4 regions of the Streptosporangium sp. NPDC020072 genome follow, and region 4 is predicted to be linked to each of the others. Evidence: riboswitches for the same ligand, from Rfam matches in the RefSeq annotation. Region 4 holds a riboswitch; each other region holds the start of a gene.
What was found. A riboswitch is a leader RNA that binds a small molecule or an ion and turns the genes downstream of it on or off. The one in region 4 is predicted to bind cobalamin.

Region 1: linked by a shared signal. The riboswitch ahead of metE (5-methyltetrahydropteroyltriglutamate--homocysteine S-methyltransferase) and the one ahead of ABZ470_RS30855 (CbtB domain-containing protein) in region 4 are both predicted to bind cobalamin.
Region 2: linked by a shared signal. The riboswitch ahead of ABZ470_RS25975 (ABC transporter substrate-binding protein) and the one ahead of ABZ470_RS30855 (CbtB domain-containing protein) in region 4 are both predicted to bind cobalamin.
Region 3: linked by a shared signal. The riboswitch ahead of ABZ470_RS13075 (ribonucleoside-diphosphate reductase subunit alpha) and the one ahead of ABZ470_RS30855 (CbtB domain-containing protein) in region 4 are both predicted to bind cobalamin.

What each region holds. Positions count from the first base shown of each region.
Region 1 is NZ_JBEYAB010000017.1:230,490-233,677, reverse strand. It holds gene ABZ470_RS35180 (hypothetical protein) at 86-514, opposite strand; cobalamin riboswitch at 901-1,076, shown strand; gene metE (5-methyltetrahydropteroyltriglutamate--homocysteine S-methyltransferase) at 1,223-3,188, shown strand, end outside.
Region 2 is NZ_JBEYAB010000011.1:67,695-70,882, forward strand. It holds gene alaS (alanine--tRNA ligase) at 1-1,201, opposite strand, end outside; cobalamin riboswitch at 1,339-1,465, shown strand; gene ABZ470_RS25975 (ABC transporter substrate-binding protein) at 1,658-2,644, shown strand; gene ABZ470_RS25980 (iron ABC transporter permease) at 2,794-3,188, shown strand, end outside.
Region 3 is NZ_JBEYAB010000005.1:137,146-140,333, forward strand. It holds gene ABZ470_RS13075 (ribonucleoside-diphosphate reductase subunit alpha) at 1-1,524, opposite strand, end outside; cobalamin riboswitch at 1,675-1,875, opposite strand; gene ABZ470_RS13080 (tripartite tricarboxylate transporter substrate-binding protein) at 1,880-2,899, opposite strand; gene glmS (glutamine--fructose-6-phosphate transaminase (isomerizing)) at 2,991-3,188, opposite strand, start outside.
Region 4 is NZ_JBEYAB010000014.1:127,619-130,806, reverse strand. It holds gene dop (depupylase/deamidase Dop) at 1-1,495, shown strand, start outside; cobalamin riboswitch at 1,587-1,706, shown strand; gene ABZ470_RS30855 (CbtB domain-containing protein) at 1,738-1,932, shown strand; gene ABZ470_RS30850 (CbtA family protein) at 1,949-2,689, shown strand; gene ABZ470_RS30845 (histidine phosphatase family protein) at 2,686-3,188, shown strand, end outside.

The DNA of each region.
Region 1 (3,188 bases), on a different contig from region 4:
CGGGAAACGGAGCGATCCCGTTTCCCGTTTCCCGTTTCCCGGCACTCGTTCTCCGTGAGCCCGCGACGGGCTCGTCGCGAGTTCTCTAACGCGAGGTGGTGGAAACCGGCAGGCGGGACTCCTCCCGCTGTTCCTCGTGCCCCTCGCGCCGGGGGAGGGTCGCGGCGACGACCAATGTCCCGGCGATCAGGACGACGTTCTTGACGACGAACTCGCCCTCCATTGTGAGCATGAGCGGGTTTCCGTCCTTGAACGCGACACCCGGGTGGAGCACCAGGACCAGGAACGTGCCGACGAGGTGGAGCAGGAGCACGGGCAGGAACGGGCGCAGCCACCGGCCGGTGAACAGCGCCAGGGCCACCGCGACCTCGAACACGCCCAGGGCGGGCACCACGAACGACGCGGGCAGCGGCACGAAGGACAGGGTGTCGGCGACCAGGGCGCCGACCGGGCTGACGTTCGCCACCTTCAGCACGCCGAACCACAGGAACACCAGGCCGAGCGTCCCTCGCATGATGACCGGGAAACGCCGGTGGAGAATGGCGGCGACTCGCGACTTGACATCGGTTAGGGCGCTTGGTATACGCCCTTGATGGAGATGTGACCCTTTAGTCCGATACATGGTTAACTCCGATGGCTGGGGGGTTTGCCGGGTCTAATATAGCCTGCCCTTTTCTTTCGGAAATTGTAGGAAATGGGGTCTTAGGTCACGGTTGTTGAGTCGCGAAAGCGGGGGGCGGAGATTTTCCCGCGACCCGCGAATTCCCCCGTACGGTTTCAGGCGGCCCGGGGCGATGGGAGAACGATCCCGCGAACCCGCCGGCGGGCCCGAATATGGTTGTCGCTCCGCCATCGGATGCGCGTAGGGTTGGGGACGCAGTCGGTTCGCCCTGCCCGCCAGGCAGACGCGTCGTAAGAGGGAACCCGGTGTGACTCCGGGACTGCCCCGCAGCGGTGAGTGGGAACGACCGCCGTCAAACGCACTGGATCCGGCAGATCGGGTCCGGGAAGCGACGGCCACTAGGTGTCAGGGCGAGACAACGGCCCGGACGTGCCCGCGAGTCCGAAGACCTGCCACTGCCCGCGTGCGACCACGCACGCGGTGACCTCGGTGACCTCGCGGGTGGGTCGGCGGCATGGGACGGGCCTGGTGCGCCCGCCTCTCCTTCGTCTCTCCCCTCGGGGCACCGGAGTCCTTTCGTGACTCGCGAAGGAGAGTTCCGTGACCGAGACTTCCTCCCCCACCGTGTACGGCTACCCCCGTCAGGGGCCGGACCGTGAGCTGAAGAAGGCGATCGAGGGCCACTGGGCGGGCCGGGTGACCGAGCGTGACCTGCTGGACGTCGCGGCCGGGCTGCGCGCAGGCAACTGGCGGCACCTGACGGAGGCGGGGGTGCGGGAGGTGCCGACCGGCGACTTCTCGCTGTACGACCACGTCCTCGACACCACCGTCATGGTCGGCGCCGTCCCCCCGCGTCACCGAGCCGTCGTGGAGACGGAAGGCCCCCTGGCGGGATACTTCGCCATGGCCCGGGGCACCCAGGAGGTCGCCCCGCTGGAGATGACCAAGTGGTTCGACACCAACTACCACTACCTGGTGCCGGAGCTGGGACCTGACACCGTCTTCGCCGCGGACCCGGCAAAACAGGTCGGCGAACTGCGCGAGGCCGTCGCGCTCGGGCACACCGCGCGCCCCGTGCTCGTCGGCCCCGTCACCTACCTGCTGCTGGCCAAGGCCGCCCCCGGCGCGGACCCGGCCTTCGAACCCATCGGCCTGCTCGACCGGCTGCTGCCCGTCTACGCCGAGGTGCTCGCCGCCCTGCGCGCGGCCGGTGCCGAGTGGGTGCAGCTCGACGAGCCCGCGCTGGCGCAGGACCGCGACCGGGCGGTGCTCGACGCCGCCGCCCACGCCTACCGTGAGCTCGGCGCCCTGACCGACCGGCCGAAGATCCTCGTCGCCGGTTACTTCGACCGGCTCGGAGACGCGCTGCCGGTCCTGGCCAGGGCGCCGATCGAGGGCCTGGGACTGGACTTCACCGGCCCGGCCGCGGCCAACCTGGAGGACCTGGCCCGCGCGGGCGGTCTGCCCGGCAAGCGCCTGATCGCCGGTGTCGTGGACGGCCGCAACGTGTGGATCAACGACCTGGGCGGGTCGCTGGCGACCCTGGCCACCCTGCTCGGCCTGGCCGGCCGGGTGGACGTCGCGCCCTCCTGCTCGCTGCTGCACGTCCCCGTCGACCTCGGGCTCGAACACGGCCTCGACCCGCGGGTCGGCCGCTGGCTCGCCTTCGCCAGGCAGAAGGTCGCCGAGGTCGTCACCCTGGCCACCGGGCTCAGCGAGGGAACCGGGGCCGTCGCCGGACGACTGGCCGCCAACCGGGCCGACCTGGCCTCACGCGAGGCCTCCGCGCTCACCCACGACCCAGAGGTCAGGGCCCGCGCCGCCGCGGTCACCCCCGCCGACACCCGCAGGCCCCAGCCGTACGGTGAGCGGGCGGCGGCCCAGCGCGCCCGCCTCGGCCTGCCGGAGCTGCCCACGACCACCATCGGCTCCTTCCCGCAGACCGGGCGGCTGCGGGCGGCCCGCGCCGACCTGCGCGCCGGGCGGATCGACCAGGACGCCTACGACGAGCTGATCGCCTCGGAGATCCGCTCGGTCCTGGTCTTCCAGGAGCGGGCGGGTATCGACGTCCTGGTGCACGGAGAGCCGGAACGCAACGACATGGTCCAGTACTTCGCCGAGCGGCTCAACGGCTACCTGGCCACCCAGCACGGCTGGGTGCAGTCGTACGGCACCCGCTACGTGCGCCCGCCGATCCTGGCCGGGGACGTCTCCCGCCCCAGGCCGATGACGCTGCGCTGGACGACCTACGCCCAGTCCCAGACGGGGCGACCGGTCAAGGGCATGCTGACCGGCCCGGTCACCATGCTCGCCTGGTCCTTCGTCCGCGACGACCAGCCGCAGGCCGAGACCGCCCGCCAGGTCGCCCTCGCCCTGCGCGACGAGGTCGCCGACCTGGAGGCCTCGGGCATCGCCGTCATCCAGGTGGACGAGCCCGCGCTGCGGGAGACGCTGCCGCTGCGCGCGGCCGACCGGCCCGCCTACCTGGCCTGGGCGACGGAGGCCTTCCGCCTGGCCACGAGCGGGGTGCGGGCCGACACCCAGATCCACACCCACATGTGCTACG
Region 2 (3,188 bases), on a different contig from region 4:
TGAAGGCCGTGGCCGCGGGCAGCCGTTCCCCGGTCCGGGTGATGGCCCGGTCGAGCAGCGCGCTGCCCTGGCGCAGCGTCGAGCGGAAGGTCTCCTCCTCGCCGTAGGCGTAGGCCGAGATCCGGTCGAAGTCGGCGGCCAGCTCCGGGTAGGAGGGCGCCATGCAGTCGCGGGCCACCGGCAGCAGTTCGGGCAGGACCGGGTCCTCGTAGCCGAGCAGCCGGACGGCGCGGATCGCCCGGCGCAGGATCCGGCGCAACACGTAGCCACGTCCCTCGTTGGAGGGGGTGACGCCGTCGCCGATCAGCATGAGCGCGGTGCGGACGTGGTCGGCGACGACCCGGAGCCGGACGTCGTCGGGGTGGCTCTCGGCCGCGGACGGCCCGGAGCGCACGCCGTACCTGGTTCCGGTCAGCGCCGCGGCGGCGTCCAGGACGGGCCGGGTCTCGTCGGTCTCGTAGAGGTTGTCGACGCCCTGGAGCAGCGCCGCCATGCGTTCCAGGCCCATGCCGGTGTCGATGTTGCGGGAGGGCAGCTCGCCGAGGATCGGGTAGTCCTCCTTGCCGACGCCCTCGCCCCGCTCGTATTGCATAAAAACGAGGTTCCAGAATTCGAGGTAACGGTCCTCGTCGACCTCGGGCCCGCCCTCTCGCCCGTAGGCCGGACCACGGTCGTAGTAAAGCTCGGAGCAGGGCCCGCACGGCCCGGGGACGCCCATGGACCAGAAGTTGTCGGCCTTGCCGCGCCGTACGATGCGGGCCTCCGGCAGGCCGATCACGTCCCGCCACAGGGCGTGGGCCTCGTCGTCGTCCAGGTAGACGGTGGCCCAGATCCGGTCGGGGTCGAGGCCGTAGCCTCCCTCGGCCCGAGGCTTGACCGTCAGGTCCCAGGCGAGCCTGATCGCCTCCTCCTTGAAGTAGTCGCCGAAGGAGAAGTTGCCGCTCATCTGGAAGAACGTGCCGTGCCTGGTGGTCTTGCCGACCTCGTCGATGTCGAGGGTGCGGATGCACTTCTGCACGCTGGCCGCCCGGGGGGACGGCGGTGTCCGCTGCCCGAGGAGATAGGGCTTGAACGGCACCATGCCCGCGTTGACGAACAGCAGCGTCGGGTCGTCGGCGGGCAGCGGCGCGCTGGCGGCCACGGTGTGCCCCGCCGCCGCGAAGTGCTCAAGGAACCGCCGTTTGACCTCCGCCGTCCGCACTTGCCCTCCCGAAGCCGCCGGTCTTTGCAATTGCAAATTTGTTGCAACAAGACATCGTACAGCCGCCACCGGAACCGGAAGCCATCTTCAGCGCATCAACGGCTTCGTGCAATGATGACCGGCGAAGGCGAGCGCGGACGAGGAAGCCGGTGCGAATCCGGCGCGGTCCCGCCACTGTGATCGGCGAGCGGACCCCCACGAGGTCACCGCCCCCTGCGGGGTGGGAAGACGGGGGCGAGCATCGACCCGAGAGCCAGGAGACTCACGCGGTCGCCTCCTCGACGAACTGGGGCGGATCTCCCCGGAGAGGAGCGGGTCGGCCGATGGATGACCTCGCGTGGCGACGACCGCACGAGCCCTCCGCGCCGACGTGTGCCCGGAGACGACCTCCTGGCCGGTTCCGTGACCTTCCGGCAGGGCCGTCCCATGGTGCAGATCCCGTGAGAGGAACCGTCCGTGACGGTCAGACGTCCCCTGTCCCTGTTGCTCGCCCTGTCCTGTGCCGTGCTCCTGGCCGGTTGCGGCGCCTCCTCCGGAGCCCCGGCTGAAGCCCCTGCCGGGGCCGTCGCGGGCTTCCCGGTCACCCTCGACGACTGCGGCGTCAGGACGACCTACGACCGCCCGCCGCGGCGGGCGGTCTCGCTCAACCAGCACGCGACCGAGGTGATGCTGGCGCTGGGACTGCAGGGGTCGATGGCCGGCACCGGATATCTCGACGACAAGGTCCTGCCCGAGTACCAGGCCGCCTACGACGGGGTGAAGGTGCTCTCCAGGCAGTACCCCTCCTACGAGGCGCTGCTGGCCGAGGAGCCCGACTTCGTCTACGGCGGTTTCTCCAGCGCCTTCGACGAGAAGGAGGGCCGCGGCCGCGACGCGCTGGGCAAGGCCGGGATCGACACCTACCTCAACGTCGAGCAGTGCCCGTCAGGCCCGGTGGACATGGACCTGATGGACCGGGAGATCCGCAACGTCGCCACGATCTTCGGCGTGCGCGAACGGGCCGAGGCGCTCATCACCCGGCTGCACGAGCCCCTGGCGCGGGTGAGGGAGAGGCTCGCCGACGTCGAGCCGGTCAGGTTGTTCGTCTACGACAGCGGCGACAAGACCGCCTTCACCGCCGGGGGCAAGGGCGTCGGCGACGAGATCATCACGCTGGCGGGCGCGCGGAATGTCTTCACCGACGTGGACAAGACGTGGGCCGACGTGTCGTTCGAGCAGGTCGCCGAGCGCGCGCCCGACTGGATCGTCGTCTACGACTACGGCGAGGAGAAGGTCGAGGACAAGAAGAGGTTCCTGCTGTCGAACCCGGCGCTCGCCGACGTTCCGGCGATCAGGCACAGGCGGTTCGCGGTGCTGCCGCTGTCGTCGGTCGTGCTCGGGGTCCGGGCGCCGTCGGCGGTTGAGTCGCTGGCCCGGCAGATCCACCCCGACCGGTTCGAGTGAGCGGCCTGACCGGGCTCTCCCGGACGACGCCCGTCGCCCGGCGCCCCGGCCTGCCGTACCCGCTGACGCTCGCGCTGTGCGCGCTGCTGCTCGGCGGGGCGGTCACGGCGGGGGTCGCGGCCGGTTCGATCAGCCTGCCCGCCGAGCAGGTGTGGGGCATTCTGCTGCACCGCCTCCACCCCGCGCTGGCCGAACCGGTCTGGTCCCCGGTCAGGGAGACCGTCGTCATGGACGTACGGCTGCCGCGGGTGATCCTGGGCGGGGTCATCGGCGCCGGACTTTCGGTCTGCGGGATGGCGTTGCAGGCGCTGGTGCGCAACCCGCTGGCCGATCCGATGCTGCTTGGCGTCTCCTCCGGCGCCAGCGTGGGCGCGGTGAGCGTGACGGTGTTCGGCCTGACCTTCCTCGGCCCGTTCTCACTGCCGGTCGCCGCGTTCGCGGGGGCGCTGGCGGCGCTGGTCACGGTCTATTTCCTGGCCCGGTCCGGCGGGCGGATGACCACGGTACGGCTGGTGCTGGCCGGGGTGGCGACGGCCGAGGTGCT
Region 3 (3,188 bases), on a different contig from region 4:
CCGCTCGGCGGCCAGGTCGCTGGAGGTGGCGTAGGCGGCCAGCGCGATCTCCTCGGCGATCCGGGTCGACAGCTCAAGCGCCCGCGGCGAGTCGAACGGCAGCCGCAGCGCGAAGAAGACGTCGGCCAGCCCCATCACGCCCAGCCCGACGGGCCGCCAGCGCTCGTTGGCCGCGCGGGCCTCGGGCGTCGGGTAGAAGCCCAGGTCGATGGTCCTGTCCAGGAACCTGACCGCGGTGCGAGCCGTACGGCGCAGCCGCTCCCAGTCCACACCGTCCGCGGTGAGGTGGGCCGCCAGGTTGATCGAGCCGAGGTTGCAGACGGCGGTCTCCGCGTCGCTGGTGACCTCCAGGATCTCGGTGCACAGGTTCGACAGGTGGATGACGTTGCCCGGACGGGCCGTCTGGTTCGAGGTCCGGTTCGAGGCGTCCTTGAAGGTCATCCAGCCGTTGCCGGTCTGGGCGAGCGTGCGCATCATGCGGCCGTACAGGGCACGGGCCGGGACCTGCCTGACGAACCCGCCCTCGGCCTCCGCCCTGCGGTAGGCCTCCTCGAACGCCTCGCCGTACAGGTCGGTGAGGTGCGGGACCTCCTTGGGGTCGAACAGCGACCACATCTCGTCGGCCTCGACCCGCCGCATGAACTCGTCGGGGATCCAGTTGGCGAGGTTCAGATTGTGCGTACGGCGCGCCTCCTCGCCGGTGTTGTCGCGCAGTTCGAGGAACTCCTCGATGTCGGCGTGCCAGGGCTCCAGGTAGACGCAGGCCGCGCCCTTGCGACGGCCGCCCTGGTTGACGGCGGCGACGCTGGAGTCGAGGGTGCGCAGCCACGGCACGATGCCGTTCGAGTGGCCGTTGGTGCCGCGGATCAGCGAGCCGCGCGAGCGGACCCGGGTCCAGGCGATGCCGATGCCCCCGGCGTACTTCGACAGGCGGGCGACCTGGCCGTAGCGCTGGTAGATGGCCTCTAGCTCGTCCCTCGGGGAGTCGAGCAGGAAGCAGGAGGACAGCTGGGGCCTGCGGGAACCGGAGTTGAACAGGGTGGGCGAACTGGGCAGGTAGGACAGGGTGGCCATGAGCCCGTACAGTTCGGCGGCCTCCTCGACCGTCTCCGACAGACCGCAGGCCACGCGCAGCAGGAAGTGCTGGGGGCGTTCGAGGACCTTGCGGGTGCTCGGGTGGCGCAGCAGGTAGCGGTCGTAGACGGTGCGCAGCCCGAAGTACTCGAACCTGTCGTCGGCGGCCGGGTCGACCAGCGCGTCGAGGGCGGCGGCGTTGGCGGCGACGAAGGCGGCCAGCCCGTCCTGCAGGAGCCCCGCGCCGTGGGTCGCGGCGATCGACTCGGAGAAGGTCGTGACGCCGTGCTCGGCGGCCTCCTCGGCGATCAGGCCGGTCAGCAGCCTGGCGGCGGCTCTGGAGTTCTCCGGGTCGGTGATCACCCGGGCCGCGGCCTCCTCGATCGCCCGCCTGCGATCGTCCGGCGAGTGCCCGGTCTTCTCCGCCTTCTCGGCCAAGGTCTGTGTCACGTGCCACCCCTCGTGCAGGTAATCCCCGTACGGCTCACGGAGCAGGGCGCGCGTCAACGGGCGGCTCCCGGGCACGCCGGACCGCCTCGTCCCGCGGCTCTCCCTCGAAGCCCTGGACAACTCTCGTGCCGAGCGGGGACCTGGTCGGTCCCCTCTCCACACACCGCGGGCAGGTCTTCGGACTCACGGGCGTGACGCGCGCTCCTACCGGCCGTCGCTTCCCGGGCGTGGTTCACCCAGTGCTCAGTTGACGGCTTTCGTTCCCGTTCACCGCTGCGGGGCAGTCCCGGTCTCTCACCGGGTTCCCTGTTGCCTCGCCCTCGTGGGCGAACCAGCGACGACCAGGATCCTACATCTAGTGCCGCCTGACGCAACCACCCCAACAGTTTGTGTCGGGGATGCTCAGCAACCCGAGCTCGTTGAGCACCGCGCGGGTACGGCGGGTCTCCGTGACCAGCCACCGGCGGAAGTCGTCACCGCTCAGGTACGCCCGGTGCCAGCCGTTGGCCGCGCACACGGCCTGCCATCGGGGCGAGGCGTCGATCCGGTCGCACAGGGCGACCGCCCCGTCCCGGTCGCCGGGGCTCATGGCCCGGGGACCGAGCACCCCGCACCAGTCGGCGTACTCCAGGCGCACCTCCCGCTCCATCAGCGTCGGCGCGTCGATGCCGTCGATCCGCTCCCCCGAGGAGACCGCGAGCGGCATCAGCCGGCCCGTGGCGATCTTCGGCAGGAGGGAGCCGGCCGAGCCGAGGAGCGCGGCCACCCGCCCCTCGTGCAGCGCCTCGACGGCCTCCGACTCGGTCGGGTAGCCCGCGTACTCCATCAGCCTGACGTCGACGCCGAGGCACTTGCCGATCATGCCGTAGAGCACGTGGTCGGAGCCGCCCTCGGCCCCTCCCCCGACCACCAGCCGCGCCGGGTCGCGGCGCAGCGCCGCGACGAAGTCCTCGAAGGTCCGCAGCAGGGAGTTCGGGGAGACGGCCAGGACGGACCAGTCTCCGGCCAGCCTGGCCAGCGGGGTCGAGGCCGCCAGCACGGAGTCCGCGTCGGCGGTCTCGCCGCCCGCCAGCATCGGCACGCCCGCCAGGAACACCCGGCCCTCGCGCGCGAAGGGACCCCCGACGGCGGCGAACGCGGTCAGGGCGGCCATCCCCTGGGCGCCCGCGCCGCTCACCTCGACCGCACCGGCCATCCTCTCGCCGGTCAGGATCGCGGCCAGCGCGTGGGCGGCCTGGTCCCAGCGCCGCCCGCGGACGACCGGCGCGACGATGGTCAGCCTGCGCGCCCACCCCGCACCGGGGCCTCCCATGTCACCGCAGCCCCCGGCGACCATGACCCCCAGCGCGAGCGCGAGGAATCGCCTACGGTGCATAAGCGTCCCTTCCGCCGAGATCCCCCAGATCTCTCGATACCCTACGTTGCAGATATGTCACTCTCTGCACCGCAATTGGGGCATCAGGCGCTCACTCCACGGTGACGCTCTTGGCGAGGTTGCGCGGCTTGTCCACGTCGCGGCCGAGCGCGACGGCCGCGTGGTAGGCGAACAGCTGCAGCGGGATCGACAGCAGGATCGGGTCGAGCTCGATCTCGTTCCTGGGCACCACCAGGCAGTCGTCGGCCAGCCGGGGATCGGCCTCGCGGTGCCCGACCATGAGCACCCG
Region 4 (3,188 bases):
CATCGAGACCGAATACGGCATCTCCGTGCCCGGACAGCCGGGGGCCAACGCGATGGTGACCTCCTCCCAGGTGGTGAACGCCTATCTGGCGGCCTCGGCGGCCAGGGCCAGGCGGGCACGCTGGGACTTCGAGGAGGAGAACCCTCTGCGCGACGCCCGGGGCTTCGACCTGTCCAGGGAGGTGGCCGACCAGAGCCAGCTCACGGACGAGGATCTGGGCCTGGCCAACGTGATCCTCACCAACGGGGCCCGGCTGTACGTGGATCACGCCCATCCCGAATACTCGACTCCCGAATGCACCAATCCACGAGCCGCGGTGATCTGGGACAAGGCGGGGGAGCGCGTCATGCACGACGCCGCGACGCGCGCCTCGGCCGTCCCCGCCAACGCTCCGATCCAGCTCTACAAGAACAACACCGACAACAAGGGCGCCTCCTACGGCTGCCACGAGAACTACCTGATGCGGCGCGCCACGCCGTTCGCCGACATCGTCAGGTATCTGACCCCGTTCTTCGTCTCCCGGCAGGTCGTCGTCGGTGCCGGCAGGGTCGGCATCGGCCAGGACTCCCGGGGCGAGGGCTTCCAGATCAGTCAGCGGGCCGACTTCTTCGAGGTCGAGGTCGGCCTGGAAACCACGCTCAAGCGGCCGATCATCAACACCAGGGACGAGCCGCACGCCGACCCGGAGAAGTACCGCAGGCTGCACGTCATCATCGGCGACGCCAACATGTCGGAGATCTCGACCTACCTGAAGCTGGGCTCGACCGCGCTGGTCCTCGCCATGATCGAGGACGGCTACTTCACCCGTGACCTCGCGGTCGACAACCCGGTCCAGGCGCTGCGCGCGGTCTCCCACGACCCCACGCTGAAGTACGAGATCGCGATGCGCGACGGCCGCAGGCTCACCGCGGTGCAGCTGCAGATGGAGTATCTGGAGCTGGCCCGCAAGTACGCCGAGGAGCGCAGCGGGAACGGCGTCGACGAGATCACCAAGGACGTCCTCGACCGCTGGGAGTCCGTCCTGACCCGTCTGGCCGAGGACCCGATGCAGCTGTCGCGGGAGCTCGACTGGGTGGCCAAGCTCGAACTGCTGGAGGGCTACCGTACCCGTGACGGCCTGGCCTGGTCCCACCCGCGACTGCAGCTGGTGGACCTGCAGTACTCCGACATCCGCCCCGAGCGCGGCCTGTACAACCGGCTGGTCGCCCGGGGCAGGATGCAGCGCCTGGTGACCGAGGACGAGGTACGGCGGGCCATCGAGGCGCCGCCGAGCGACACGCGGGCCTACTTCAGGGGTCGTTGCCTGAGCCAGTTCAGCGAGTCGGTCGCCGCCGCGTCCTGGGACTCGGTCATCTTCGACATCCCGGGCAGGGAGTCCCTGCAGCGCGTTCCGACCATGGAGCCGCTGCGCGGTACGAAGGCCCATGTCGGAGAGCTGTTCGACCGCTGTCGCACCGCCGCCGACCTGGTCACCGCTCTCACCGGCGATCAGTGACCTCCCGTGCGGGCGGGTGCTCCCGCCCGCACGGTTTATAGCTTTGTGTCCGCTATCGCATGGATTGACGGACGCTGTGAACCGGTATACATTCCGGGTGTTTTGTGGCGGTGCGAGGGAAATCCGGTGAGATTCCGGTGCGGTCGCGCCACTGTAACCGGCCCGAGAGGGCGGGGAGCCAGGTCACTCGGCCGCCACCGACCTACGAAAAGGGGCGCGTCAATCCCCTGAAGGAGGTGGCCGTGAGCCAGATCTCTGCTCCGCCGGTCAAGCCCATCCCGCTCGGTTCGCTCACCCGCTGGCTTCTCGCCGTACCGGTGCTGCTGCTCCTCGCCTACCTGGTCGCCTTCGACCAGGGCGCGATCTCGCAGGCCGGTAACTACCTGCACGAACTCATGCACGACGGGCGTCACCTGCTCGGTGTTCCCTGCCACTGAGCGCACCGAGCCACACGTGATCACCAAACTCATCGTCAGAGGCATGCTCGTCGGCCTTCTCGCAGGACTGCTCGCCGGGGTGTTCGCCTACACCGTGGGCGAGCCCCGCGTCGAGCGGGCCATCGCGCTGGAGGAGGCCGCGGCGGCCTCCTCCGGCACCGGTGCCCACAGTCACGAGGCGGCCGAGCCCGCCCACTCCCACGGGGAGGAGGCGCCGGTCAGCAGGAACGGCCAGCGCTTCGGCCTCTTCCTCGCCCTGGCCCTGTACGGCCTGGCTCTCGGGGGCCTGTTCGCCCTCGTGTACGCGGGGGTGCGCGGCCGGGTCGGCCCGAGATCGGAACCGCTGCTGGCGGTCTCCCTCGCGGCGGCGGCGTTTGTCGCGATCGTCCTTATCCCTTTCGTGAAATATCCCGCCAACCCACCGGCCGTCGGTGACCCGGAGACGATCAACCAGCGCACGGTGCTCTACCTGGTCGCCGTCGCCATCGGCATCCTCTCCGTCGGCGCCGCGGCGGCCGCGCACCGCTACGTCTCCTCCGAGGAGGCGTGGCCGCGCTGGCTCGCGGGCGGCGCGGCGCTGCTGGTGCCGGTCGCGGCGGCCTGGACCCTGCTGCCCGGGATCGACGAGGTGCCCGAGGGGTTCCCCGCCGGTCTCCTGTGGGACTTCCGTCTGGCCTCCCTCGGGACACAGGCGGTGTTCTGGCTGGGCGTAGGAGCCCTGTTCGCCTTCGCCGCGCGCAGGCGCAGCCCGGCGTGACGGCCCCCTCGGGGGTCGCGCGCCTGCTGCTGGTCTGTCACGCCTCGACACGGGCGACGGCACGGGCGGCCTTTCCCGGAGACGAGCCGCTCGACGGGAACGGCCTGCGCCGCGCCCGGGCGCTGGCCCCGCGGATCGGTCCGGGCCGGGCCGTCCGCGGAGCCGAGCTGCGTTGCGCGCAGACGGCCGAGGCGCTCGGCCTGCGTGCCGGGCCGGAGCCGTCGCTCGCCGACTGCGACTACGGGCGCTGGCGCGGCATGACGCTGGCCGAGGTCGAGGCGGCCGATCCCGAAGGACTCGCGGCCTGGCTCACCGACCCGGCGGCGGCCCCCCACGGCGGGGAGCCGATCACCGGACTCGTCGGCCGGGTCGCGGCCTGGCTCGCGGTCCTCGGCCCGGGGCGGACGGTCGCCGTCACCCACGCCCCGGTGGTCAGGGCCGCGGTCGTGCACGCCCTCGGCGCCCCGGCCCATGCCTTCTGGCGCGTCGACGTCGCGCC